Halorhodospira halophila: one gene and its partner. The main gene of each other region encodes a partner of the protein of the gene in region 2 in a complex. Links are inferred from orthologs where the notes say so. Each region holds a gene or a part of one and is shown on either strand. Other genes may lie near its edges. The genes, in order: rpsJ and nusB.

Region 1 (12,117 bases), on a different replicon or contig from region 2:
TTGACCGATGCCCTGACTTTCATGGTCGTCTCTCCAATACTCCGAGCGCGGCCGCTCACGGGCGACCCAAAGGCGCGAAAGGATACCAGTCCGCGCGCCCGGATGCCACCCCGCAGCCAGTTTTATCGATTCAGCGCAGCATCCCGCCGCCAGGCCGGGTGTGCCCCTTGAGGTTGGCCTTCTTCATCAGCGGCTCGTACTGGTGCGAGACCAGGTGCGACTGCAGCTGCGCCATGAAGTCCATGACCACGATGACGCTGATCAGCAGCGAGGTGCCGCCGAAGTAGAACGGCACGTTCCAGTACAGGATCAGGAACTCCGGCATCAGGCAGACGGCGGTGATGTAGAGCGCACCGACGAAAGTGAGCCGGCTCTGCACCTGATCGATGTACCGGGAGGTCTGCTCGCCGGGACGGATCCCGGGGATGAACGCCCCCGACTTCTTCAGGTTGTCGGCGGTGTCCCGCGAGTTGAACACCAGCGCCGTGTAGAAGAAGCAGAAGAAGATGATCGCCGCGGCGTAAAGCGCCACATAGATCGGCTGCCCCGGCGAGAGCGTCGCGGCGATGTCGCCGATAAAGCCCAGCCCCTCGGCATCGCCGAACCACTGCCCGACCGTGGCCGGGAAGAGAATGATGCTCGAGGCGAAGATCGGCGGGATCACGCCCGCCATGTTCAGCTTCAGCGGCAGGTGGCTCTGCTGCGCGGCGTACATCTTGCGCCCTTGCTGGCGCTTGGCGTACTGCACGGTGATCCGCCGCTGCCCCCGCTCGATGAAGACAATGAACGCGGTCACCGCCGCGGCCATGATCAGCAGCAGCAGGATCGTCGCGGTACCCAGCTCGCCGGTACGCTGCAGTTCGAGCGTGCCACCCAGCGCGCCGGGCAGGCCGGCGACGATGCCGGCGAAGATGATGATCGAGATACCGTTGCCGATGCCCCGCTCGGTGATCTGCTCACCAAGCCACATCAAGAAGATCACGCCGGTGGCCAGGGTCACCGTGGAGATAAATACAAACGCCGGCCCGGGCATGGCGGCCACACCCTGCCCCTGCAGCGCGATACTGATGCCGATGCCCTGGAAGGTGGCCAGCCCGAGCGTGCCGTAGCGCGTGTACTGCGTGATCTTGCGCCGGCCGGCCTCCCCCTCCTTCTTCAGCCGCTCGAGCGACGGCACCACCGCCGTGAGCAGCTGCATGATGATCGCCGCCGAGATATAGGGCATGACGCCGAGGGCGAAGATGGAGAGTCGCTCCAACGCCCCGCCGGCGAACATGTTGAACATCTCCAGGATGGTGCCGCGCTGCTGCTCGACCATCTGCTCGAGCGCCGCCGGATCGATACCCGGGATCGTGATGTGGGTACCGATGCGGTAGATGATCAGCGCGAGCAGTACGAAAAGCAGACGCTGACGAACCTCGGTGAGACGTCCCATCCCACCGAGGGCCCCTGCGGCACCACCTGGACGTCCCAACTTAACCCTCCTCGACGACTTGGCCGCCGGCCGCCTCGATCGCCTTGCGGGCGCCCTGGGTCACCTTGACGCCACGCACGGTCACTGCGCGGTCGATGGTGCCCGAGGCGATAACCTTGACGTAGCGCATGTTCTTGCGCACGACGCCGGCCTTGTGCAGCGCCGAAAGGTCCACCGTATCACCGTCGACGCGGGCGATCTCGTGGAGGCGAACCTCCGCGGTACGCAGGCTTTTCTGCGAGGAGAAGCCGTACTTCGGCACCCGGCGCTGCAGCGGCATCTGGCCGCCTTCGAAGCCGACCTTGTGGAAGCCGCCACTGCGGCTGTGCTGACCCTTGTGACCGCGACCGGCCGTCTTGCCCAGGCCGCTGCCCGCACCGCGTCCGGCGCGCTTGGCCTCCGGCCGGCTGCCCGGGCTCGGCGACAGTTGATTGAGCCGCATTTACGCCTCCTGAACTTCCAGCATATAGGACACCTTCCGGATCATTCCGCGATTCTCCGGGGTGTCGTCGACCAGGACGGTCTGGTGCATCCGGCGCAGGCCGAGGCCGCGCACGCACTGGCGGTGCTTCTGCAGCCGGCCGTGGACGCTGCGCCGCAGCGTTACCTGGAGCTTCTTCTGGTTAGCCATGATCAGCCCGTAATCTCTTCGACACTCTTGCCCCGCCGGGCAGCGACTGCCTCGGGGGAGTCCATCGAGGCCAGCCCGTCGACCGTGGCGCGCACCACGTTGATCGGGTTGCGCGAGCCGACCGACTTGGCCAGCACGTCCTGCACGCCGAGCACCTCGAAGACCGCGCGCATGGCGCCGCCGGCGATAATGCCGGTACCCGGCGAGGCCGGCTTCATGAAGACCTTGCTCGACCCGTGGAAGTGGGTCACCGGGTAGCGCAGGGTCGGGCCATCCAGCGGCACGGTGCGCATCCCGCCGCGCGCCCGCTCCATTGCCTTCTGGATCGCTGCGGGGACCTCGCGGGCTTTGCCGTAACCGAACCCGACTCGCCCCTCGCCGTCACCGACCACGGTCAGCGCCGTGAAGCCGAACTGGCGGCCGCCCTGGACCACCTTCGCCACGCGGTTGATCGTGATCAGCTTTTCGCGGAGCCCGTCCGCGCCGGTTTGTTCACCGTTCGCCATAGCTTCTTAGCCCCTAGCCTAAAACTTCAGTCCGGCTTCACGCGCGGCCTCGGCCAGCGCCTGCACGCGGCCGTGGTACTGGTAGCCGGCACGATCGAATGCCACCTGCTCGACGCCGGCCGCCTTGGCGCGCTCGGCGATCAGCCGGCCCACCTCTTGGGCGGCGCTCACGTTGCCGGTCCCCTCGCTGCGCTGACGCAGGGAGGGCTCCACCGTGGAAGCAGCCGCCAGGGTCTTCGCGCCGTCCGGCTGCTGCACCTGTGCGTAGATATGGCGCGGCGTGCGGTGGACCGAGAGCCGGTAGGCACCGGCGTCGCGGATGCGCCCGCGGCTCTTGCGCGCGCGCCGCATGCGTGCTGTGTTCTTGTCCATCTTCGTCCCCACCGCCTACTTCTTCTTGGCTTCTTTGAGGACCACCCGCTCGTCGGCGTAGCGTACACCCTTGCCCTTGTAGGGCTCCGGCGGGCGATAGCCTCGGATCTGGGCGGCCACCTGGCCAACCTGCTGCTTGTCGGCGCCCTTGACCACGACCTCCGTCTGCGAGGGGCACTCGATCGTTACGCCCTCGGGGATCTCGTGGTACACCGGGTGCGAGAACCCGAGCGTGAGGTGCAGGGTGTTGCCCTGGACCTGCGCCCGGTACCCGACGCCCTTGAGTTCGAGGCGACGCTCGAATCCCTCGCTGACGCCGATCACCATGTTGCTCACCAGGGCCCGCGTCGTACCGGTCAGCGCCACCGCGCGGGTGCTCTGCTGCCGGGGCTCGAAGGTGAGCGTGCCGTCCTCCTGATTCAGAGAAACCAGGCGGTGGCAGCGCCACGCCATCTGGCCCTTGGGGCCCTTGACCTGAATGTCGTTACCCTGGAGCGTCACCTCCACGCCGGAGGGGACCTCCACGGGTGCCTTTGCGACTCTCGACATGATTGCCCGTCCTGTCTAGAAGACCCAGCAGAGTACCTCGCCGCCGTGCCCCTGCGCGCGGGCCTGACCATCGCTCATCACGCCCTTGGACGTGGAGATAATGGCGGTGCCCAGCCCGTTGCGCACGCGCGGCAGCTCGTCACGACCGCGGTAGACCCGCAGACCCGGCCGGCTGTAACGCTGGATTTCGCGGATTGCCGGCTGACCCTCGTGGTACCGGAGCGTGACCTCCAGGACCGGCTTTTTCTCTTCCCCGACCTCGCGGTAACCCTCGATGTAGCCCTCCTCTTGGAGGACGGCGGCAATCGCCCGCTTGAGCTTCGAGGACGGCATACGCACGTCCGCCTTCTCGGCGTGGTGCGCGTTCCGTACCCGGGTCAGCATGTCGGCAATGGGATCGGTCATGCTCATCGTCTATCCCCTTACCAGCTCGAGAGGGTCAGGCCCGGGATCTCGCCGTTCATGGCCGCCCGACGCAGCTCATTGCGGGCCAGCCCGAACTTGCGGTAATACCCCCGCGGCCGGCCCGACTTGGCGCAGCGGTTACGCTGGCGCACGGGGCTGGCGTTGCGCGGGATCTGCTGTAGCTTGAGCTGCGCTTCGAAGCGCTCCTCGACGCTCGACTCAGGGCTGTCGATGATCGCCTTGAGCCGCTCGCGCTTGGCAGCGTACTTCTGTGCCAGCTTGCGGCGCTTTCGGTCGCGCTCAACCATGGAGTTCTTGGCCATCTGCGCTGCTCCTCTGGACGTTAGGTCCGGAAGGGGAAGCCGAACCCTTCGAGCAGGGCCTTCCCTTCCGCGTCGGTGCGAGCGGTGGTGGACACCGTGATGTCCATGCCGCGCACCCGATCGATTTCGTCGTAGTCGATCTCCGGGAAGATCAGCTGCTCCCGGATACCGAGGTTGTAGTTACCGCGCCCGTCAAACGACCGCGGCGAGAACCCACGGAAGTCGCGGACCCGCGGGGCCGCCACGTGGATGAAGCGCTCGAGGAACTCGTACATCCGCTCGCGGCGCAGCGTGACCTTGCAGCCGATCGGCCAGCCCTCACGGATCTTGAAGCCCGCCACGGACTTGCGCGCCCGCGTGACGATCGGCTTCTGCCCGCTGATCTTGGCCAGGTCCTCCTGCGCGGCCTCCAGGATCTTCTTATCCTTGGTGGCCTCACCCAGCCCCATGTTGATCACGATCTTCTGCAGCTGGGGCACCTGCATCACGTTCTGGTACCCGAATCGCTCCTGCAGGGCCGGAGTGACCTCTTCCTGATAAAGCTTTCGCAACGTCGCCATTCCAGCCCCCTCAGGCGTCAATCAGCTGCTGGTTGGACTTGAAATAACGCACCTTGCGATCCCCCTCCCAGCGGACGCCGACGCGATCGGCCTGCTCCGTCTCGGGGTTGTAGATCGCCACATTCGAGATGTGGATCGGTGCCTCTTTCTCGATAATCCCGCCGGTGGTGCCCTGCATCGGGTTCCCGCGCGTGTGCCGCTTGACCATGTTGACGTTCTCGACGACAACGCGGTCCTTGTCGGGGATCACCCGGGACACCCGGCCACGACGCCCCTTGTCTTTTCCGGCGATGACGATGACCTCGTCGCCCGTACGAATCTTGCGCATGATGACCTCGCCTACAGTACTTCGGGCGCCAGGGAAATGATCCGCATGAAGCGCTCGTTGCGCAGCTCACGGGTCACCGGGCCAAAGACACGCGTGCCGATCGGCTGCAGATTGTTGTTCAGCAGCACCGCCGCGTTGCCGTCAAAACGGATCTTCGACCCGTCGGCCCGGCGCACGCCTCGCTTGCTGCGGACGACTACAGCGTTGTAGACCTCGCCCTTTTTGACGCGCCCCCGCGGGATCGCGTCCTTGACGCTGACCTTGACGATATCACCAATCCCCGCATAGCGGCGCTTGGAGCCGCCCAGCACCTTGATGCACTGCACCTGCCGGGCGCCGCTGTTGTCCGCCGCTTTGAGGAGGCTTTCCATCTGGATCATGACGCTTCACCCGCTCTTGTTCTTGCTCGCCCCCTTGCGGGGCACTTCCGCGCGCTTAGCTCGCGGCCCGCTCCAGCACCTTCACCAGCCGCCAGGTCTTGTTCTTCGACAGCGGACGGCACTCCTGGATGGAGACCCAGTCGCCTTCGCGCCCCTCGTTTTGCTCATCGTGGGCGTGGAGCTTGGTCGACCGCCGGATGAACTTGCCGTACAGCGGGTGCTTCACGCGGCGCTCGACCAGCACGGTGAGGGTCTTGTCCATCTTGTTGCTGACCACGCGCCCGTTCACGGTGCGGGTGTTTTTCTCTTCACTCATGCCTGCCGCTCCGCACGCTTACGCTCGTTGAGCACGGTCTTGATGCGCGCGACGTCGCGGCGCACCTTGCCGAGCTGATCGGTCCGGGCCAGCTGACCGCTGGCCTTCTGCATCCGCAGATTGAACTGTTCCTTGCGGCGCTCGAGCAGCTCGTTCTCGAGTTCCTCGGTTTTCTTTTCGCGCAGCTCGCTCGCCTTCATCACATCACCGTCCGGTTCACGAAGGTGGTCTTCACCGGCAGCTTCGCCGCCGCGCGCCGGAAGGCCTCGCGGGCGACTTCCTCGGACACGCCCTCGATCTCATAGAGGACGCGACCGGGCGCGATCGGCTCGCACCAGTGATCCACGTTGCCCTTGCCCTTGCCCATCCGGACCTCGAGCGGCTTTTCAGTGACCGGCTTATCCGGGAAGACCCGGATCCAGATCTTGCCGCCCCGGCGGATGTAGCGGTTGATCGCACGCCGCGCGGCCTCGATCTGCCGCGAGGTGATGGGTCCGCGAGTGGTTGCCTTGAGGCCGAACTCGCCGAAGCTCACGCGATCACCGCGGGTCGCGAGGCCCGAGCAGCGGCCCTTTTGCTTCTTGCGGTACTTGGTCCGTTTCGGCTGTAACATCGCTTACGCGCTCCCGTCCGCTCAGCCCTGGGCAGCCGCGGCGCGCTTGACGCGCTCGGCAGGGGCCCCTTCGTTGTCGGTGTCGATGATCTCGCCCTTGAAGATCCAGACCTTTACACCGATGACGCCGTACGTGGTCATCGCCTCCGCAAAGCCGTAGTCGATGTCCGCACGGAGGGTGTGCAGCGGCACGCGGCCCTCGCGATACCACTCGGTCCGGGCGATCTCGGAGCCGTTCAGCCGCCCCGAAACCTGCACCTTGATCCCCTGGGCGCCGACGCGCTGGGCGTTGCCGACAGCCCGCTTGAGGGCCCGCCGGAACATGACGCGGCGCTCCAGCTGCCCGGCGATGCCCTCGGCCACCAGGTTGGCGTCGGCTTCCGGCTTGCGGATCTCCTCGATATTGATGTGCACCGGCACGCCCATCCGGGCCGCCACCTCACCGCGAAGCCGATCGATGTCCTCACCCTTCTTGCCGATCACGATGCCCGGGCGGGCGGTATGGATCGTAACCAGGGCGTTCTTCGCCGGGCGCTCGATCTGGATGCGACTCACGGAGGCGTTCTTCAGGCGCTCACGAATGAACTCCCGCACCTCCAGGTCGGTGTTGAGGTACTTGCCGAAGTTCGCGCTATCGGCGTACCACATGGAACGCCAGTCTTCGGTGACGCCCAGCCTAAACCCCGTGGGATGGGTCTTGTTTCCCATGCCGGCCTCTCTCGCTTGATCCGCTTCAGTCCTCGGCGACCGCCACGGTAATGTGGCTGGTCCGCTTGAGGATTCGGTTGGCACGCCCTTTGGCGCGCGGCTGAATTCGCTTCATCGTCGGGCCCTCATCGACCATGATCCGCGCTACGCGCAGCTCGTCGATGTCGGCACCATCATTGTGCTCTGCGTTCGCAACCGCCGACTCGAGCACCTTACGCACGATCTCCGCGGCCTTGCGCGGGCTGTACTCGAGGGTCCGCAGCGCGTCGTCCACCGGCAGCCCGCGAATCTGATCGGCAACAAGCCGGGCCTTTTGCGGCGAGACACGCGAGAAACGCAGTTTTGCTTGGGTCTCCATGGCGCGCTCCCGTTATCGCTTCGACTTCTTGTCCGCGGCGTGGCCGCGGAAGGTACGCGTCGCCGCAAACTCGCCCAGCTTGTGGCCAACCATGTTCTCGTTGATCAGCACGGGAACATGCTGGCGCCCGTTGTGGATGGCGATGGTGAGCCCGACCATATCCGGCATCACCACCGAGCGACGCGACCAGGTCTTGATCGGCCGCTTGCTGTTGTTGGCATTCGCCTCTTCCACCTTCTTCAGCAGGTGGTGGTCGATGAACGGCCCTTTCTTGGTCGAGCGTGGCACGATTCTTTACCCCTCAACGCTTCCGTCGGCGCACGATGTACTTATCGGTGCGCTTGTTCTTGCGGGTCTTATGCCCCTTGGTAGGCATACCCCACGGCGAGACCGGGTGACGCCCGCCTGCGGTGCGGCCCTCGCCGCCGCCGTGCGGGTGATCAACCGGGTTCATGGCGACACCACGGACGGTCGGACGCACGCCCAGGTGGCGCTTGGCGCCCGCCTTGCCGAGGTTGCGCAGGCTGTGCTCGGCGTTGCCAACCTCGCCCACCGTCGCCATGCAGTCGGCGGGAACGCGGCGCATCTCGCCTGAGCGAAGGCGCAGGGTCGCCATACCGCTTTCGCGGGCGACGATCTGCACGCTGGCACCGGCTGAGCGGGCGAGCTGCGCCCCCTTACCGGGCTTGAGCTCGACGCAGTGCACCTGCGTACCGACCGGGATGTTGCGCAGCGGCAGGGCGTTGCCCGGCTTGATGGCGGCGTCGCGCCCGCTCTGGATCGGCGAGCCAGGTTCAACGCCACGAGGCGCGATAATATACCTTCTCTCGCCGTCTTGATAAAGGACCAGAGCGATATTCGCGGAACGATTCGGGTCGTACTCGAGTCGTTCGACCTTGCCCGGCACCCCGGTTTTGTTCCGCTTGAAGTCAATCAGGCGGTAGCGCTGCTTGTGACCACCGCCACGATGGCGCGTGGTGATGCGGCCGTCGCTGTTGCGCCCGCCGGACTTGGTCTTTTGCACCACCAGGGGCTCATAAGGCCCACCCTGGTGCAGCCGGGCGTCTTTCGTCTTGACGACGAAGCGCCGGCCCGGAGACGTCGGCTTGCTCTTGACTAGTGCCATGACTGGCTCTCCTTACTCCCCACCGAGGAAGTCGATGTCCTGTCCCTCGGCGAGGGTGACGTATGCCTTCTTCCAATCCCGGCGGCGGCCACGGATCATGCCGAAGCGCTTGCGCTTGCCCTTGGCGTTGACCGTGCGCACGCCGGTGACTTGCACATCGAACAGCTTTTCGACGGCGGCCTTGATTTCCTTCTTGTTGGCGTCGGGCGCCACCTGGAAGACCACCTGGCCGGCGCCGTCGGCGATGACCGTGCTCTTCTCGGAGATGTGCGGGCCACGAAGCACGGTATAGAGTCTTTCCTGGTTCATGACAGCCACTCCTCGACACGGCGGATGGCGGACTCGGTGATCACCACCCGCTCGGCGCCGACCAAGCTCGCCGGATCGACGCCGGCGGCGTCAACCACGCCCAGGCGCGGCAGGTTACGGGCGGCAAGTGCGAGGTTGGTATCGATCTCGTCGACCACGATCAACCCCTCGCTCACGCCGAGCCCGTCCAGGCGCGCCTTGAGCGCCTGGGTCTTGGGCGCGTCGACCGTCAGCTGCTGGACGACCACCAGGCGGTCCTGGCGGGCCAGCTCGGACAGGATCGAGCGCATGGCGCCCCGGTACATCTTGCGGTTGACCTTCTGCGAGAAGTCCCGCGGTTTAGCCGCGAAGGTCTGGCCGCCGCCGCGCCACAGCGGGCTGCGGATGGTGCCGGCACGCGCGTTGCCCGTGCCTTTCTGACGCCAGGGCTTCTTGCCACCGCCGGCGACCTCGCTGCGCGTCTTCTGTGCCTTGGTCCCGGCACGCGCCCCGGCGAGGTGGGCGGTAACCACCTGGTGGACGAGCGATTCGCGGAACGGCGCGTCGAAGGTCTGATCCGAGACCTCGAGCTGGCCTGCCGCTTCGCCCTTTTCGTTACTGAGCTTGAGCTCCATGGCTCCCCCTGTCACCTCTTACGCCTTGCTCGCCGGACGGACGATCAGGTCGCTGCCGACGGCCCCGGGGACAGCACCCCGGATGAGCAGCAGGTTGCGCTCGCTATCCACGCGCACGACCTCCAGGTTCTGGACGGTGGCGCGCCGATTGCCCATCTGCCCGGCCATCTTCTTGCCCTTGAACACGCGCCCGGGGCTCTGGCACTGGCCGATGGAGCCCGGGACCCGGTGCGACTTCGAGTTGCCGTGGGTGTTGCGCTGGGCCCGGAAGTTATGTCGACGCACCGTACCCGCGAAGCCCCGGCCCTTGCTGGTGCCAGTGACGTCGACCTTCTGGCCGGCCTCGAAGCTGCCCACTTCGATGGAGGCACCGGCCTCCGGCAGCTCCTCGTCCGTGGCGCGCTGGCCCTTGTCCAGCCGGAACTCCCACACGCCGCGGCCGGCCTCGACCCCGGCGCGGGCGAAATGCCCCGCCTCGGGCTTGCGCACGCGCTGCGGCTTGCGCCGGCCGGCGGTCACCTGCACGGCGCGGTAGCCGTCACTCTCCTCGGTCTTCACCTGGGTGACGCGATTCGGGTCCGCCTCGACGACGGTCACCGGGATCGAGCCCCCTTCTTCGGTAAAAACACGCGTCATGCCGCGCTTGCGACCGACGATTCCAATTGCCATCGTCCGCGTCTCCTCAAAATCTCTCTGCCCGGATCTAGCTCACCGGGAACGAATAGACTCCGGCGGGCGCACGGCGCGCAGCCCCTGCGGGGCGGCCCGCCGCTTGCCGGCCGGAGCGCCGGTCACCGCCGGTCGTTGTCGATACGGCGGCTCGACGTGTCAGTAGAGCTTGATCTGAACGTCGACACCGGCGGCCAGGTCGAGCTTCATCAGCGCGTCGACCGTCTTGTCCGTCGGGTCGATGATGTCCATCAGCCGCTTGTGGGTGCGGATCTCGTACTGGTCCCGCGCGTCCTTATTGACGTGCGGCGAGGTCAGCACGGTAAACCGCTCCTTCTTGACCGGAAGCGGGATGGGGCCACAGACGTGGGCCCCGGTCCGCTTCGCGGTATCCACGATTTCCCGGGCGGACTGATCGATCAGACGGTGATCGAACGCCTTCAGCCGGATCCGGATACGCTGGTTCTGTGTTGCCGCTGCGGTCGCCATGGCTACTTTACTCGATGATCTTGGAGACGACGCCGGCGCCGACGGTGCGGCCGCCCTCGCGGATCGCGAAGCGCAGGCCGTCCTCCATGGCGATCGGGGCGATCAGCTGAACCGTCATCTTGACGTTATCGCCCGGCATCACCATCTCGGTGCCCTCCGGCAGCGTCACCGTACCCGTGACGTCCGTCGTCCGGAAGTAGAACTGCGGACGGTAGCCGTTGAAAAACGGCGTGTGCCGGCCACCCTCGTCCTTGCTCAGGACGTACACCTCGGCCTCGAAGTGCGTGTGCGGCGTGATCGACTTCGGCTTGCACAGCACCTGGCCACGCTCGACGTCGTCGCGCTTGATCCCGCGCAGCAGCGCACCGATGTTGTCACCCGCCTCGCCCTGGTCGAGCAGCTTGCGGAACATCTCGACGCCGGTGCAGGTCGTCTTGCGCGTCTCGGTGATGCCGACGATCTCGACCTCTTCACCGACCTTGATCACACCGCGCTCGACCCGGCCGGTGACCACCGTGCCGCGACCCGAGATGGAGAAGACGTCCTCGATCGGCATCAGGAAGTCGCCGTCAACCGGACGCTCCGGCTGCGGGATGTGCTCGTCCATGGCCTCGACGAGCTTGATGATCGCCGGACGCCCCATCTCCGAGTCGTCGCCCTCGAGCGCCTTCAGCGCCGAGCCGGTGACCACCGGGATGTTGTCACCGTCGAAGTCGTAGTCGCTCAGCAGCTCGCGGACCTCCATCTCGACGAGCTCGAGCAGCTCGGCGTCGTCGACCATGTCGGCCTTGTTCAGGAAGACCACGATCGCCGGGACACCGACCTGACGGGCGAGCAGGATGTGCTCACGCGTCTGCGGCATCGGGCCGTCGGCGGCGGAGACCACCAGGATCGAGCCGTCCATCTGCGCCGCGCCGGTGATCATGTTCTTCACGTAGTCGGCGTGACCCGGGCAGTCGACGTGGGCGTAGTGGCGGCTCTCCGACTCGTACTCCACGTGCGCGGTGGCGATCGTGATGCCGCGAGCACGCTCCTCCGGCGCGTTGTCGATCTGATCGAACGCGCGGGCGTCGCCGCCGTGAGCTTCCGCCAGGACCTTGGTCAGGGCCGCAGTCAGCGTCGTCTTGCCATGGTCCACGTGACCGATGGTGCCGACGTTGATGTGCGGCTTCTTACGCTCAAACTTTTCCTTGGACACGCCACACCTCGTTTATCTTGTACGGTCTCTCGTCTGAAACTGAACGGCGACGTACGCTTACGACGCCTTCTTGATCACTTCATCGGCGATGCTCGCCGGCGCCTCGTGATACTCCTCGAACTCCATCACGTAGGAGGCACGCCCCTGGGTGTTGGAGCGCAGGTCCGTCGCGTAGCCGAACATCTCCTT
Region 2 (15,965 bases):
GCCGCCGTCGAAACCGACGCGATCGACCAGGGCCAGGGTCTCTTCGAACTCGGCCTCGGTCTCACCGGGGAAGCCGACGATCAGGTCGGTGGCGAGCACCAGCCCGGGACGGACGGCGCGGATCTCCTCGATCAGTGCCTCGTAGGCGGCAGCATCGTGGCCGCGCTTCATGAGCTTGAGGATGAGGTCTGAGCCGCTCTGCACCGGCAGGTGGAGAAAATCGGCCAGCTCGGGTACCTCGCGGTAGGCGTCGATGAGCCCGCTATGGAACTCCGCCGGGTGCGAGGTGGTGAACCGGATGCGGTCGATTCCCGGGATCCGCGCCACCGCCTCGATGAGCAGGCCCAGATCGGCCGGCTCGCCGTCGTCGAGGGCGCCGGCGTAGGCGTTGACGTTCTGCCCGAGCAGGTTGACCTCGCGCACCCCCTGCCCGGCGAGGCTGCGCACCTCGGCGAGGACGTCGGCCACCGGCCGACTGATCTCGTCGCCCCGGGTGTAAGGCACCACACAGAAGGAGCAATACTTGCTGCACCCCTCCATCACCGAGACATACGCGGTAGGCCCCTCGGCCCGCGGCTGCGGCAGGTGGTCGAACTTCTCGATCTCGGGGAAGTCCGTGTCGACCTGTGCGCCCCCGCCGGCGCGCCGGCGCGCCAGCATCTGCGGCAGCCGGTGCAGGGTCTGCGGCCCGAAGACCAGGTCGACGAAGGGTGCGCGGCGCAGGATCTCGGCCCCCTCCTGGCTGGCCACACAGCCGCCGACGCCGATCAGCACCGAGGGGTTTTCCTGCTTGTAGCGCCGCCAGCGGCCGAGCTGCGAGAAGACTTTCTCTTGAGCCTTCTCGCGCACCGAGCAGGTATTGAGCAGCAGCAGGTCGGCCTCTTCGGGGCGCTCGACCCGGTGGGCGCCGGCCTGGCTGACCAGCACGTCGACCAGACGCTCGGCGTCGTAGTCGTTCATCTGGCAGCCCTGAGTCTCTACATAGACGCGCTCGCTCACCGTCTGCGCCACCTCGCGGTTTGCTCTCGCTTCACGGAATTCGTTTCCCGACATTCTAGCTTTGGCCATGCGGCACGCCCAACGACCCCGACGGTCATCCGGCAAGTGGCGCGAACAGCGCCACGCTGGCGTACCACAGGGCCGCCGCGGCGGCGCCGGCGGCGACGTCGTCGGCCATGATCCCCAGCCCGCCGTGCAGGCGCCGGTCGAGCCAGCGGATGGGGCCGGGTTTGAGGGCGTCGAAGAGTCGGAAGAGCACGAACAGCAGCGCGGCGTCCACCCACACGGAAAACACCCCGAAGCCGGTGACCAGCGGCAATGCGGCCACCAGGTAGCCCCCCACCTCGTCCCAGACAATGGCCGGGTGGTCGTGGACCCCGGCCTCCTCGGCCGCCCGGCCGCAGATCCAGACGCCGACGACGATCACCGCCAGGGTGACCAGCAGATAGAGGCTCAGCGGTGCGACATAGAGCAGCGCGAACAGCGGCAGCGCCGCCAGCGTGCCGAACGTCCCTGGCGCCCGCGGTGCCAAGCCAAGTCCGCCGGCGGTAGCGAGCCAGTGCAGGGGTCTACGCAGACGGAACGGTGTGTTCAAGAGCCCTCCGCGAAGTGGTCGTAGCCGCCGGGATCCAGGGCGCAGACCACCCCGCCGGCGTCCACGCCGCGCAGCCCGGGCGTCTCCTCGACCGTGCCGATGCGCGTCACCGGGGTGGCGGCATGCTCGCGCAGGCAAGCCATCTCATCCTCGCGCTCCACCGGCAAGGTGAAGCAGAGCTCGTAGTCATCGCCGCCGTGGAGCAGGTGGCGCAGATCCCCGCGCTCGTCGATGAAGGCCTGGGAGCGGGGCAGCGCCTCCAGCTCCAGAGTGCCCCCAACACCGCTCTCGTCGAGCACCCGCGACAGGTCGGCGGCCAGCCCGTCGGAGACGTCGATGGCCGCACTCGCCCGGCCGAGCAGGGCCGTCCCGGCCGCCACCCGCGGCTCGGGCCGGAACAGCCGCCCAGCCAGGTAGGCGGGGTCGCCGGCCAGGGGCGTCGCCTCCTCGCGCTCGAGCCACAGCTCCAGGCCGAGGGCCGCATCCCCCAGGGTGCCGGTGACCCAGATGCCGTCACCGGGCCGGGCACCGCCGCGACGCAGGCCGTGCTCGCCGGCGACCGAGCCGAGGGCGGTGACCGACACCGACAGCGGTCCGTGGGTGGTGTCACCCCCGACCAGGGCCACCCCGTGACGGTCGGCCAGCGCCTTGAAGCCAGCGCTGAAACGCTCTAGCCACTGCGGATCCTTCTCGGGCAGGGTCAGGGAGAGCAGGGCCCAGGCCGGCCGGGCACCGACGGCGGCCAGATCGCTGAGATTGACCGCCAGCACCCGGTGGCCCAACGCCTCCGGCGGGATGTCCCCGGGAAAGTGAATGTCCTCGACCAGGGTGTCGCAGCAGGCGGCCAGCAGGCCGGTGTCGGTGTGCAGCAGGGCCGCGTCGTCGCCGACCCCGAGCGCGACCCCGTCACGCTGCGCGGTCAGGTCGTGGAAATAGCGCTGGATGAGCGCTGCCTCGCCTCCGCCGATCACTGCCGATTCCCTCGCCCGGGTTTGCGCTCGCCCCGCTCGGCGGCGCGCAGCCCCACGGTGGCGCCGAAGCGGTCGAGCACGCCGTTGATGTAACGGTGCGACTGGTCGGCGCCGAAGCGGCGCGCCAGCTCCACCGATTCGTCGATGACCACGCGGTAGGGCACCTCCAGGCGCTCGGACAGCTCGTAGGCGCCGAGGCGCAGGATCGAGCGCTCCACCGGATCGAGCTGCGCCAGGGGCCGGTCGAGCAGCGCCGAAAGCTGCTCGTCGAGCTCCGCAGCACGGTCCGTGATGGCGTAGATCAGTTCGCGGAAGTAGGCCACGTCGATGTCACCGAGGCCGGCGGCGAGGAACTGCCGCTCGATGTCCTCGGCCGACGCGCCGGTGACCGCGTACTGGTAGAGCGCCTGGACGAGCTTGGAACGCGCCCGGGAGCGGCGCTTGCCTTCGCCTGAAGCCGCCATTACGCCTCGAGCTGCCGCATCAGATCGACCATCTCCAGGGCCGAGAGCGCCGCCTCGGCGCCCTTGTTGCCGGCCTTGGTCCCGGCGCGCTCAATGGCCTGCTCGACGGTCTCGACGGTGAGAACCCCGTAGGAGACCGGCACGCCGGAGCCCATCATGGCCTGGGCAACGCCCTTGGTGCACTCGGCGGCCACGTACTGGTGGTGGTCGGTGCCGCCGCGAATGACGGCGCCGAGGGCAATCACCGCATCAGCGCGACCGGCGTCGGCCACGCGCTGGACCGCCAGCGGCAGCTCGAAGGAACCGGGCACGCGGATCAGCTCCAGATGCTCCTCCGGGACGCCGTGGCGCCGCAGGGTGTCGGCGGCGCCGTCGATCAGCCGATCGACGATGAGATCGTTGAAGCGCGCCGCCACGAGGGCGAACCGCGCGTCCTGCAGCGCGACGAGTTGTCCTTCGGTTACTTGCATGCCTGGTTTCCTGAAGAAAGTTTCGGTAGGACCGGCGCTTGCGCGGGTTCCGGCGCTAAACTACAAGCCCGGCGGGCGCCCCGCAAGCGCCGGCGGTCAGCCCTCGGGGGTGACGTACTCCACCACCTCCATGCCGAAGCCGGAGAGCGCGTGCATGCGACGCGGGGCGCTGAGCACGCGCATGCGGCGCACCCCGAGATCGGTGAGGATCTGCGCGCCGATGCCGTAGGTGCGCAGATCCAGTGGCACGCCGCCGCTCTCCTCGCTGCAGCCGCCGCCCTGGTAGCAGCGCATGTGCTCGAGGATGTCGTCGTTGGCGTCGGCATTGCGCAGCACCACCACCACGCCCGACTCGGCTTCGGCCACCTGGCGCAACGCCGAACGCAGCGGCCAGCCGCAGCGCGGCCCGGTGGCACCGAGCAGGTCGGCCAGCGGGTTCTCCAGGTGCACGCGCACCAACGCCGGGGTCTCCTCATCCACCTGCCCGGCGACCAGGGCGAAGTGGAGCGCGCCGCTGACATTGTCCTGGTAGGTGTGCATGCGGAAGGTGCCGTACTCGGTGGGCAGCTCGCAGGCGCCGACGTGCTCTACCGAGCGCTCGTTGCGCACCCGGTAGGCGATGAGATCGGCCACGGTGCCGATCTTCAGCCCATGGGTCCGGGCGAACGCCATGAGGTCGTCGCGCCGCGCCATGGTGCCGTCCTCGTTGAGGATCTCGACGATCACCGCCGCTGGGGCAAAACCGGCGAGTCGGGCCAGGTCGCAGCCGGCCTCGGTATGCCCGGCGCGGGTGAGCACGCCGCCGGGCTGGGCCATCAGCGGGAAGATGTGCCCGGGCTGGACCAGGTCCTCGGGGCGCGCACCCGGCGCCACCGCCGCCTGCACGGTTCGCGCCCGGTCGGCGGCCGAGATGCCGGTGGTCACACCCTCCGCCGCCTCGATGGAGACGGTAAAATTGGTGGTGTTCTTCTCATCGTTGTTATGGACCATCAGCGGCAGACGCAGCTGCTCGCAGCGCTCGCGGGTCAAAGTCAGGCAGATCAGGCCCCGGCCGTAGCGGGCCATGAAGTTGATGTCCTCGGGCCGGATGAGGCTCGCCGGCATCACCAGGTCGCCTTCGTTCTCCCGGTCCTCGTCGTCGAGGATGACCGCCATGCGCCCCTGGCGCAGGTCCTCGATGATCTCCTCGATACTGTTGAACTGCACCGTCTCGCTCATGCCCTCATCCATTCCCGAATCCGGCCTGTCGTAGCTGCTCAAGGGTCAGCCCACCGCCGCTGCCATCTCCTGTCCCGTCGCTTCCGGCGCTGAGCAGCCGCTCGACGTACCGCGCCACCAGGTCCACCTCGATGTTGACCGGATCGCCGGCGCGGCGTTCCCCCAGGTTGGTGGCGGCCAGGGTGTGCGGGATCAGGTTGACCTCGAAATCCCGCCCGGCAACGGTGTTGATGGTCAAGCTGACACCGGCCACGGCGATGGAGCCCTTGACGGCCACGTAGCGGGCGACCCCCTCCGGGACCCGGAAGCGCCAGCGCTCGGAGCCACCGGCCGGCGCCCGCTCGACGACCTCGCCGACCCCGTCGACGTGCCCGGTGACCAGGTGGCCGCCCAGCGGCGTGGTGGGGGTGACCGCGCGCTCCAGATTCACCCGCGCACCGCTGCGCAGCCCGCCAAGGGTGGTGCAGCGCAGGGTCTCATCGGAGACGTCGGCACGGAACTGCCCATCCTCGATGCCAGTGGCGGTCAGGCAGACGCCGTCGACGGCGATGCTGTCGCCAACCCGACACTCGGCCAGCCCCAGGTCAGGGGCGTCGATGCGCAGAATCCGCCCGTCGCCGCTTTGCTCGATGGCGGCCACGCGGCCGCACGTCTCCACGATCCCGGTGAACATCCCGTTAATCCAACCTCGCGGTGATGCGGATTTCCTCCCCCACCCGGCGCACATCGCTGAACGCCAGCGGGCGGCGCTGGGCCATGGCGTCGATGCCGGGCAAAACCAGCAACGGCCGGGCCGCGTCGCCCATCAGGTGGGGGGCGGTGTAGACGATCAGCTCGTCGACCAGACCCGCCTGCACCCAGGCTCCGGCCAGGGTCGGCCCGGCCTCCACCCAGACCTCGTTGATCTCGCGATCGGCCAGGGCGTCGAGCACCGCACCCAGGTGGAGCCCTCCCTCCTGCAGAGGGATGGGCAGCAGCTCAGCCCCACAGCCGCGCAGCGCCCGCGCCCGGGCCTCGTTGACGTACTCGGCATGACCGACGAGCACCGGCCCCGGCGCCCGGAACAGCGCTGCCTGCGGCGGCGTGGTCAGGCGCGGGTCGAGGACCACGCGCAGCGGCTGTCGCTCGGCCGGAACCGCCGGTTCGACGTCGCGGGCATCCAGACGGGGGTCGTCCGCCCGCACGGTCCCCACCCCGGTGAGGACCGCCGCGGCCTGCGCCCGGCCCCGGTGGACATCGCGGCGCGCCGCCGCTGAGGTGATCCAGCGGCTCTCGCCGGAGGCCATGGCTGTGCGCCCATCCAAACTCGCCGCCAGCTTGACGCGTACCCACGGGCGCCCACCGGCGATCCGGCGCAGAAACCCACGGTTGAGCGCCTCGGCATCGGTGGCCAGCACGCCCTCGGTGACCGCTACTCCGGCGGCCTCGAGCTGCGCGATGCCGCCGCCGGCGACCCGGGGATTGGGGTCGCGGTGGCCAACCACCACCCGGGCCACACCGGCTTCGATCAGGGCGCGGGCACACGGAGGCGTGCGCCCGTAGTGGGCGCAGGGCTCCAGGGTGACATAGGCGGTGGCGCCGGCAGCCTCGCCGCCGGCCGCCTGCAGGGCCGCCGCCTCGGCGTGCGGCCCACCGGCCTGCTCATGGGCGGCCTCGGCCACCACCGCCCCGTCACGCACCAGCACGCAACCGACCCGCGGATTGGGGTGCGGCGGCGGGAACACTGCGGCCGCTCGCCGGACGGCGCGGGCCATCCAGCGGGCATCGTCCCGGTGGCTCTCAGTCGTCGTCACGCCGGTGCTGCTCCAGGCCTTCGATGACCTCGCGGAAGGCGCCGACATCCTCGAAACGGCGGTAGACCGAGGCGAAGCGGACATAGGCGACCACGTCGAGCTCGCGCAGCTCTTCCATCACGTACTCGCCAATGGTGCTGGCCCCCACCTCGCGGTCTCCGGCACCGGAGACCCGCTTGCAGACGCGGCGCACCGCCGCCTCGACGGCCTCAGTGGCCACCGGGCGCTTCTCCAGCGCCCGCCGGAAGCCAAGGCGCAGCTTGTCCTCGTCGAACGCCTCGCGCCGCCCGTCGGACTTCACCACCCGGGGGTAGACCAGTTCGGGGGCCTCGTGGGTGGTGAAGCGCTCGCCGCAGGACGGGCACTGGCGCCGCCGCCGCACCTGCTCCCCCTCACCGACCAGGCGGGAGTCGACCACGCGGGTGTCGGTGTTCTGGCAGTAGGGGCAGCGCATGGGCGGTCAGCCGTCGTCCGGCATCAGCCGTAGACCGGGAACTCGCGACAGATCTGCTGCACCTCGCCGCGCACGCGCTCGACCACCGACTCGTCGCCCATGTTGTCGAGGACGTCGCAGATCCAGTCGGCCAGGCGCGTGGCCTCGGCCTCCTTGAAGCCGCGGGTGGTGATCGCCGGCGTGCCGATGCGCAGGCCGCTGGTGACGAACGGCGACTGCGGGTCGTTGGGGACGGTGTTCTTGTTCACCGTGATGTTGGCCCGTCCCAGCGCGGCGTCCGCATCCTTGCCGGTGAGGTTCTTGGGGGTCAGATCCATCAGGAAGAGGTGGTTGTCGGTGCCGCCGGAGACGACGTTGTAGCCGCGCTCGATGACGCGCTGGGCCATGGCGCGGGCGTTGGCCACCACCTGCTCCTGGTACTGCTTAAACTCGGGCTCGAGGGCCTCCTTGAAGGCCACGGCCTTGCCGGCGATGGCGTGCATCAGCGGGCCGCCCTGAGTCCCCGGGAAGACCAGCGACTGGAACTTCTTCTCGAGATCCGGGTTGGAGCGGGCGAGGATGATGCCGCCGCGGGGACCGCGCAGGGTCTTGTGGGTGGTGGAGGTGACCGCGTCGGCATAGGGGATCGGGCTGGGGTAGACCCCGGCAGCGACCAGGCCGGCGATGTGCGCCATATCCACGACCAGGTAGGCGCCCACGGAGTCGGCAATCTCGCGCATGCGCGCCCAATCGACCACCTGGGAGTAGGCGGAGAAGCCACCGATGACCATCTTCGGCTGGTGCTCGGTAGCCAGGCGCTGGATCTCGTCGTAGTCGATCTGGCCGTCGTCGTTGATGCCGTACTGGACGGCATTGAACAGCTTGCCCGAGAAGTTGACCTTGGCACCGTGGGTCAGGTGGCCGCCGTGATCGAGGCTCATGCCCAGGATGGTGTCGCCGGGCTTGAGCAGGGCATGGAAGACAGCAGCATTGGCCTGGGAGCCCGAGTGGGGCTGGACGTTGGCGTAGTCGGCGCCGAAGAGCTGCTTGGCACGGTCGATGGCGAGCTGCTCGGCTACGTCGACGTGTTCACAGCCGCCGTAGTAGCGCTTGCCGGGGTAGCCTTCGGCATACTTGTTCGTCAGCACGCTGCCCTGCGCTTCCATCACGCGGGGACTGGCGTAGTTCTCGGAGGCGATCAGCTCGATGTGATCCTCTTGGCGCTGGCGCTCGTCCTCGATAGCGGCTGCCAGCTCCGGGTCGTAACCCGCGATGGTCATGTCTCGGGAGAACATATCGACTCCTTGCTCGGCTTGGGATCCGGCATTGCACAATCCGCCAGTATAACCGAAATTCCTCCCGGGTCCGAATCGCGCGCCGGTCGCCTTATGCATCAGGGCGATAGCGCCGCGGATGGAGGCTCGGCGGGGAACGCGCCCTTGGGCCCGGCCCCTCCAGCCACGCGCCCGCCGAAGCCCCGGTCGGCGGAGGCGCCCCCGGCTTGCCGGATCATTGCGGACGCGCCGAGCAGCACAGCCCCGGCGGGGGATCAGCGCGAAGCTTTGCCGGTTCGCGCTGATCAGCGAGGTTCTGTCTGAGCGGCGCGCCAGCGCCGCGAGTTTAGCGAGCGGCCCCGCCGGGGTGAGCAACACAGGGAACCCCGCCGATAGGCGGGGCGCGTTCGCCGATCCGGCAAGCCGGGGGGCGCCTCCGCCGACCGGGGCATCGGGCTGGGCGTACCGGCCAGGTCGCGCGCGTTTCCCACCCCGCCTCCACGCGCCGTCCACTGTAGCGGATCGACCCTTGGAGCCCGCCGCAGCGATCTTCCTATACTGTGGGGTATGAGCCTCAGCGCCCGAACCTACAGCCGCGCCGAACAGGCCGCCGACCGAATCCTGCACTGGGTGGCCATCGCCGCCGCCCTGGCCGGAGCGGCCGTTCTGGTCACCCTGGCCATCCAGCGTGGCGACCCGACCCTGATCGGCAGCGTCACCCTCTACGGGCTGGCGCTGGTCGCCCTGTTTCTAGCCTCGGCGCTGTGCAACCACGACCTCACCGACCACCACTCGACGCGCGCCGAACGGCTGCGCCGCCTGGATCACGCGACGATCTTCTTTATGATCGCCGCGACCTACACCCCGTTCACCGTCAACGCCCTCGAGCCACCCCACGGCTGGGCGCTGCTGGCCTTCGTGTGGGCGGTCGCGCTGATCGGCATCGGCGCCAAGCTCCTGCTGCCCCGGCCGCCGGGCCGGGCGTTCTCGGTGGTCCTGTGCCTGACCCTAGGCTGGTCGGTGGTGGTCGTCCTCGATCCGCTGGTGGCGGCACTGTCCACGGCCGGGCTAATCCTGCTGGTACTCGGCGGCGTCCTGTACAGCGCCGGGGTACTGCTCTACCTCTGGCACCGCCTGCCCTACCACCACGTCGCCTGGCACGGGATGGTCCTCGCCGCCGCCAGCTGTCACTATGCAGCCGTTCTGGCGGGCGTAGTCCTGGCGCCGGAACCGACCCAGCTCTGATCCCTCCGGGGCACCTGCGTAACGGGCCGACATGACCGATCTACTGCTCTTCGCCGCCGGGCTGGCCGGCGTCATTGCCGGTGCCGAGCTGCTCGTCCGCGGCGCCAGCCAGTTGGCCCGGCGGCTGGGCCTCGCTCCGCTGGTCATCGGACTGACCGTGGTCGCCTTCGGCACCAGCGCCCCGGAACTGGCCATCACCCTGCGGGCCGCCTTCACCGACCACGCCGCCGATCTGGCACTGGGCAACGTCGTCGGCAGCAACATCGCCAACATCCTGCTGGTGCTCGGACTGGCGGCGCTGATCGCGCCGATCGTCGTCGCGCGGCGGCTGATCCGCATCCACGTGCCAGTGATGCTGGCCGCCTCGCTGCTCACCTTGCTCCTCGCCCGGGACGGGACGCTGGCCGGTTTGGACGGCGTGATCCTGCTCACCGGGTTGGCCGGCTATCTGGCCCTGACCCTGGCCCGGGACCGGGGCCAAATCGCGGCCGAGGCCGAACCGAGCGCTCCAGCACGCCTCCCCGGGGCCCTGCTGCGACTGGTGATAGGCATCCCGTTGCTGGCCGTGGGCGCCTTCCTGCTGGTGGACGCGGCGGCGGCGCTGGCCGCGGCACTGGGGATCAGCGATCTGGTCATCGGCCTGACCCTGGTGGCAGTGGGCACGTCACTGCCGGAGATCGCCACCACGGTCAGCGCCTACCGGCTCGGCGACCGCCAGATGGCGGTCGGCAACCTGGTCGGCAGCAATATCTTCAACCTCCTGGCCGTCCTCGGCCTGGCCGCTCTGGCCGCGCCTGGCGGGGTGACGGTGAACGCCGCCGCCCTCGCCTTCGACCTGCCGGTGATGCTCGCCGTCGCCTTCGCCTGCCTGCCCGTTTTCTTCACCGGGCACACCGTCGCCCGCTGGGAGGGGGCGCTGTTCCTTGGGTATTACGCCGCCTACTGCGCCTTCCTGTTCCTGGCCGCGGCGCAGCACCAGGCCCTGGGCCCCTTCAGCGCCGTGATGCTCGGTTTCGTGGTGCCCCTGACGCTGATCACGCTGGCCGTGGGCGTCACGCGGCAGCTGCGCGACTACCGCCGCGGGTTGTATAGTTGACGTGACACCCGAACCCTCTGGGAGTAGCCGACGATGAGCCGCCACTTCGACGCCGCCGCCGGCCTATGCGAGCAGCCAGAGCCGGAGACCGACGGTTTCAAGCTCAACCACACCATGCTGCGCATCAAGGATCCGCAGCGCTCCCTGGACTTCTACACCCGGGTACTGGGTATGCGCCTGGTGCGCCGCCTGGACTTCGAGGAGATGCGCTTTACGCTCTACTTCCTCGCCTTCCTGGACGACCGCCAGGCTGCCGAGGTCCCCAGCGAGGATGGTCCGCGCACCACCTGGAACTTCGGCCGCGAGGGGGTGCTGGAGCTGACCCACAACTGGGGCGACGAGAGCGACCCGGAGGTGGCCTTCCACGACGGCAACACCGAGCCCGAGGGCTTCGGCCATATCGCCATCACCGTCCCCGACGTCTACAGCGCCTGCGAGCGCTTCGAGGCGCTGCAGGTAGACTTCGTCAAGCGCCCTCAGGAGGGCCGGATGCAGGGCATCGCCTTCATTCGCGATCCGGACGGCTACTGGATCGAGGTGGTGCAGCCCGATCTGCTGGAACGCCAGGGGCTGGGCTGATCATGCCCGGCCTTTTGATGCTGCTCGGGATGGCGGTGCTGATCGTCGCCGGCATCGCCGTGCGCGAGCGCACCGAGGTGATCAGCAACACCGCGTTCATCCTCGCGGCGGTGCTGCTGATCCTGGCCATCCTCGCCTTTACGCGGACGATCTGAGCTTCAGCGCGGCCGACCGGCGAGGGCATGCAGCACCTCGCCCAGGCAGGCAGTCAGCCGGCGAGCCGCGTCGAGGTGCAGGAACTCGTCCGGGCCGTGGGCGTTGGAGCCGGGCCCGGCCACGCCGGTGACCAGGTACTGCGCCGCGGGGAAACGCCGCTCCAGCCAGTTGAGCAGCGGGATGGTCCCGCCCTCGCCCATGTGCACCGGTGCCGCTCCGAAGTGGCCCTGCGAGGCCTCCTCCAGGGCGCCGGAGAGCCATGGCTCAGGCTCCGGCGCGGCCCAGCCGGAAGCCACCGCATCGGGCTCGAAGCGCACCCGCGCCCGGGCCGGCGGATCCTCGCAGAACAGCGTCTCCAGCCCCTCGGCCACGGCCTCCGCATCGACGGTGGGGGGCAGGCGGAGCGCCAGCTTGGTGGCGGTGAACGGGCGCAGCACGTTGCCGGCGGCCTCCACCGGGGGCAGCCCCTCGGCACCGACCACCTCCAGCGTGGCGCGCCAGGTGCGATCGAGGATGCGCTCGGCGGGGTCTTCGGACTGCGCCTCGACCCCGCGCAGGAAGGGGTAGCGGTCGCGAGTCAGGTCGCCGAGCACGGCGCCGGCGTGCTCGGCCTGCTGCCGGCGCAGACCGGGGATGGTGACGCCGCAGAGCTGCGGCAGTACGCGGCCGGTCTCGGGATCCTCAAGGCGGCTGAGGAGCTGGCGCAGGATGCGGAAACTCGACGGCACCACGCCGCCGGCGTCGCCGGAGTGCACCCCCTCACGGAGCACATCCACGCGCAGGGTACCGGTGATCATGCCGCGCAGCGAGGTGGTATTCCACAGTCGGTCGTAGGTCCCGCACCCGGCGTCGGGGCAGACGATGAGATCCGGCTGGCCGATGCGCGGTGCCAGGGCATCGAGGTAGGCCGGCAGGTCGAAACTGCCGCTCTCCTCGCACGCCTCGATGACCAGCACGCAGCGGGGATGGCGCAGCCCCGCCGCCTGCAACTCGGCGATGGCCACCACCGCCGAGAAGACGGCGTAGCCGTCGTCCACCGCACCGCGCCCGTAGAGCCGGCCCTCGCGCACCACCGGCTCCCAGGGACCGAGGCCATCAGACCAGCCCGTATTCTCCGGCTGTTTGTCCAGGTGACCGTAAAGCAACGCAGTGCCCGCCGAATCGTCGCTTCCGGGCAGATCGACGAACAGCAGCGGGGTCCGCCCCTCGAGCCGCTCGATGCCCACCTCTGCACCGGGCAGGTGGCGCTGACAGAAGGCCTCCGCCAGCTCCAGCGCCCGGTCCAAGTGGCCGTTGGCCGCCCACTCCGGGTCGAAGTGCGGCGATCGGGCCGGGATGCGCACGAACTGCTCCAGGGCCGGCAGGGCCTCCCGGTTCCAGGTATCGATCACCCGCTGCGTTTCCAGGACGTTAGCCACCTTGTTCCTCCGCCAGCTCTTGAATCACTTGGTCGTGGATGCTGCGCGCTGACTCGTCGGCGAGGACGAAGCAGGCGCGCCGTACGTGCCGGAGCTGCGCCGCCGTGCTGCGCAGGGTGCCCACGGCGACGCGGGCGGCGCGCTCCATGGGAAACCCGAAGGCACCAGTGGACAACGCCGGCATGGCCAGGCTGGTCAGCCAGTGCTCCTCGGCGCGGCGCAGCGCGTTGCGGTAGCAGGCGGCGAGCAGCTGCTCGCCGGGCTCGTCGACGCCGTAGACCGGCCCGAGGCAGTGGATGACGTGCCGGTTCGGCAGGGCGAAGCCGGAGGTGATCACCGCCTGCCCCGGCTGGATGGGCGCCAGCGGCCGGCACGCTTCGGCCAGCTCCGGGCCGGCGGCGCGATGCAACGCGCCAGCGACCCCGCCGCCGGGCATCAGCTGGGCATTGGCGGCATTGACCACGGCATCGCAATCATCCTGGGCGGCAATGTCCCCCACCCGCGTCTCTACAATGAGATCCGCGAATCGTGCCTGCATCCTCCCTCCTGACAACGGCGCCCGGCAACCGGCTGGCCACCGGGGCAACGTGACAAGGCCTCTTCCGGGAAGGTAGCAGTCAGGAGCCGCCGCGGGCCTCACGGATGGCCTCGTAGGCGGCCCGGATCTGGCGGGTCCGCTCGCCGGCGGCCTCCAGCTCCTCCTCCGAGACGCCCCGGGCAATCAGTCGGTCGGGGTGGCTCTGACTGATCGCGCGCCGGTAGGCCCTGCGCACCTCGTCACTACTCGCCCCGCGACTGAGCCCAAGCAGCCGGTAGGCGTGGTCCAGGGTCGGGCGCACGCCGCGGCGGACCGTGCCGCGGCGCAGCTCGGCCAGTCGGGCGTCGAGGTCGGCCCGAGACACCCCCACCTGGTGCCAGATGCGGCGCAGCAGTCTTTCCCGCGGCGCATCCAGGGCGCCATCAGCCAGCGCCACGCGCAGCTGGAACTCCAGAAAGCGGGCCAGCTCCTGGGGACGGTTGCGGCCAACCACCCGCAGCAGGCCAAGCACAGGACGCAGCGGGGCGTCGGGCGCCTTGCCGCGGTTGAAGATGGTGATCGCCCGCCGGCGGCCACGCTCGTCCAGCGGCAGCTCTCCCAGCACCCGGCGGGCGGCGGCGATCTCCTGCTCGCTGACGCGGCCGTCGCTCTTGGCCAGATGACCCATGGTCAGGGCCGTAGCGCCGAGGAAAAGACGCTGCGTGCGGCCCAGGCCGCAGCCGCTCCAGACCAGCCCCACGACCTGGGTCAGGCGCACCCACAGATCGATCAGGGCCCCCACGGCCAAGCCCGCCACCGCCCCGCTCCAGCCGGCGATGAGCCAGCCGCCGAGGGTGGCGAGGATCCGCCCCGACCAGCGGCGAACTATGCGGTACGGCTGCTGCATCCACCTCACCTTCCAGCGCGGGCCAAGGATACCCGAGCGGCTGCGTCGAGGGCAGCCCGCTTGCATCCCCGGCCGCGTTTTACAATGCTCGTCGATCGGGTGACCCTTAGGGGACACGGACGCTGCCAACAAGAAGGGGAATCATCGTGCCGGACAAGCATGTCGCAGTCGTCGGCGGAGGGATCGCCGGCGCCGGAGCCGCCTGGCTGCTGGCGGGCCGGCATCGGGTCACGCTCTTCGAGGCCGAGGACTACGTCGGTGGCCACACCTGCACCATCGACGCCCGCCTGAGCGACGGCCACCACCCGGTGGACACCGGGTTCATGGTCTTCAACCCGCGCAACTACCCCCACCTGTGCGCCCTGTTCGACCACCTGGGCATTGAGGCCCAGGCCTCGGACATGTCCTTTGCCTGCGCCGACCGCGACGACGACCTGGAGTATAACGGCGAGAGCCTGCGCGGGCTTTTCGCCCAACGGCGCAACCTGGTCCGCCCGGGCTTCCTGCGCATGGTCTACGATATCCTGCGCTTCAATCGCCGCGCCAAGCGCGATCTGGCCGGCAGCCTGGACGACCACCTGCCACTGGGCGAGTACCTGGACGCCGGCGGGTACGGCCCCGGGTTCCGCCGCCACTACCTGATGCCCATGGCCGCGGCGATCTGGTCCGCCTCGCCGAGCACCCTGCGCGCCTTCCCGGCCCGGCGCTTCCTGGCCTTCTTCCGCAACCACGGACTGCTCGATCTGGCCGACCGCCCGCAGTGGCACACCGTCCCCGGTGGCGCGCGGCGCTATATCGACCAGCTCCTGCCGGCCCTCCACGCGGTGCACACCAGCACGCCGGTGCGTCGGGTCCAGCGCCTAGACGCAGGAGGCGTGCGGCTGAGCGGTGACGACGGCGAACTGGGCGAGTTCGACGAGGTAGTCCTGGCCGCCCACGCCGACCAGACGCTGGCCATGCTCGACGCCCCCACCGACGAGGAGGCCCGGCTGCTCGGCCAATGCCGCTTCCAGGACAACCTGGCGCTGCTGCACACCGACCCCTCGGCCATGCCGCAACGCCGCCGCATCTGGGCCAGCTGGAACCACATCAGCGCCGCCGACGAGCAATCCCGGCGCCCGGTCTCGGTCACCTACTGGCTGAACCGCCTGCAGCAGGTGCCCAGCGAGCAGAACATCTTCGTCAGCCTCAACCCAGTGGACGCCATCGACGACGCCTACGTGCAGCGGCGGCTGGCCTTCACGCACCCGGTCCTCGACGGGGACGCCGCCGCCGCCCAGGACGCGCTGCCGGCGATCCAGGGCCGCGACCGGCTGTGGTTCTGCGGCGCGTGGACCGGCTTCGGCTTCCACGAGGACGGTCTGCGCTCGGCGGTGCGCGTCGCCGAGCAGCTCGGCTGCCCGCCGCCGTGGGGCGGCGAGGCGCAGGCCGCCCCGGCCAGCGCCACCGCGGCCGCCGGACAGCCGGCGGGGGAGGCGGCATGATCGAAGCCCCTGCGCTCTACGTCGGTGGGGTCACCCACCGGCGCAGCATCGCGCCGCAGTACCATTTCCGCTACCGCTACGCCGCGTTCCTCTTCGACGTTGACGACCTCCCGGCGCTGGATGCGCGGTGCCGGCTATTCGCCTACAACCGCAGCGGGCCGATCAGCCTTCACGATCGGGACTACGGCCCGCGGGACGGTACGCCGCTGCGCCCGTGGATCGATTCGGTGCTGGCCGAGCGCGGCCTGGACACGGCGGACGGCCGCGTCCTGCTGCTGACCGTGCCCCGAGTGCTCAACCACGCCTTCAATCCGCTGTCGGTGTGGTTCTGCCTCGACCGGGACGA

Evidence for each region.
Region 1: the proteins of nusB (region 2) and rpsJ are in contact, whole or in part, in a solved structure (PDB 3D3B), measured with the Escherichia coli proteins. The link is inferred for Halorhodospira halophila from one-to-one orthologs.

The regions. Positions count from the first base shown.
Region 1 is NZ_NHSN01000015.1:13,048-25,164, forward strand. What follows is about bases 9,066-11,835. They hold rpsJ (30S ribosomal protein S10), read right to left. Parts: upstream 10,731-11,835; coding sequence 10,401-10,730; downstream 9,066-10,400. Other genes in these bases: rplD (50S ribosomal protein L4), read right to left, coding at 9,066-9,572; rplC (50S ribosomal protein L3), read right to left, coding at 9,591-10,241; tuf (elongation factor Tu), read right to left, coding at 10,738-11,835. Also shown: rpmJ (50S ribosomal protein L36), read right to left, coding at 1-23; preprotein translocase subunit SecY, read right to left, coding at 131-1,435; rplO (50S ribosomal protein L15), read right to left, coding at 1,476-1,916; rpmD (50S ribosomal protein L30), read right to left, coding at 1,917-2,105; rpsE (30S ribosomal protein S5), read right to left, coding at 2,108-2,611; rplR (50S ribosomal protein L18), read right to left, coding at 2,630-2,983; rplF (50S ribosomal protein L6), read right to left, coding at 2,999-3,532; rpsH (30S ribosomal protein S8), read right to left, coding at 3,548-3,943; rpsN (30S ribosomal protein S14), read right to left, coding at 3,955-4,260; rplE (50S ribosomal protein L5), read right to left, coding at 4,281-4,820; rplX (50S ribosomal protein L24), read right to left, coding at 4,831-5,148; rplN (50S ribosomal protein L14), read right to left, coding at 5,160-5,528; rpsQ (30S ribosomal protein S17), read right to left, coding at 5,584-5,844; rpmC (50S ribosomal protein L29), read right to left, coding at 5,841-6,044; rplP (50S ribosomal protein L16), read right to left, coding at 6,044-6,457; rpsC (30S ribosomal protein S3), read right to left, coding at 6,479-7,165; and 7 more genes. UniProt on the Escherichia coli protein: Involved in the binding of tRNA to the ribosomes. Part of the processive rRNA transcription and antitermination complex (rrnTAC). The complex forms an RNA-chaperone ring around the RNA exit tunnel of RNA polymerase (RNAP).
Region 2 is NZ_NHSN01000016.1:16,160-32,124, forward strand. Bases 1,296-4,193 are described here. They hold nusB (transcription antitermination factor NusB), read right to left. Parts: upstream 3,030-4,193; coding sequence 2,562-3,029; downstream 1,296-2,561. Other genes in these bases: CCR79_RS05050 (phosphatidylglycerophosphatase A family protein), read right to left, coding at 1,296-1,594; thiL (thiamine-phosphate kinase), read right to left, coding at 1,591-2,565; ribH (6,7-dimethyl-8-ribityllumazine synthase), read right to left, coding at 3,029-3,499; ribBA (bifunctional 3,4-dihydroxy-2-butanone-4-phosphate synthase/GTP cyclohydrolase II), read right to left, coding at 3,596-4,193. Outside these bases: tRNA (N6-isopentenyl adenosine(37)-C2)-methylthiotransferase MiaB, read right to left, coding at 1-999; more of CCR79_RS05050, read right to left, coding at 1,094-1,295; more of ribBA, read right to left, coding at 4,194-4,717; CCR79_RS05075 (riboflavin synthase), read right to left, coding at 4,722-5,390; bifunctional diaminohydroxyphosphoribosylaminopyrimidine deaminase/5-amino-6-(5-phosphoribosylamino)uracil reductase RibD, read right to left, coding at 5,395-6,510; transcriptional regulator NrdR, read right to left, coding at 6,497-6,964; glyA (serine hydroxymethyltransferase), read right to left, coding at 6,988-8,238; PAQR family membrane homeostasis protein TrhA, read left to right, coding at 8,785-9,462; CCR79_RS05100 (calcium/sodium antiporter), read left to right, coding at 9,494-10,558; gloA (lactoylglutathione lyase), read left to right, coding at 10,592-11,137; CCR79_RS05110 (hypothetical protein), read left to right, coding at 11,140-11,292; CCR79_RS05115 (M20/M25/M40 family metallo-hydrolase), read right to left, coding at 11,296-12,711; CCR79_RS05120 (macro domain-containing protein), read right to left, coding at 12,704-13,249; co-chaperone DjlA, read right to left, coding at 13,329-14,135; CCR79_RS05130 (FAD-dependent oxidoreductase), read left to right, coding at 14,282-15,619; CCR79_RS05135 (DUF1365 domain-containing protein), read left to right, coding at 15,616-15,965. UniProt on the Escherichia coli protein: Part of the processive rRNA transcription and antitermination complex (rrnTAC). The complex forms an RNA-chaperone ring around the RNA exit tunnel of RNA polymerase (RNAP).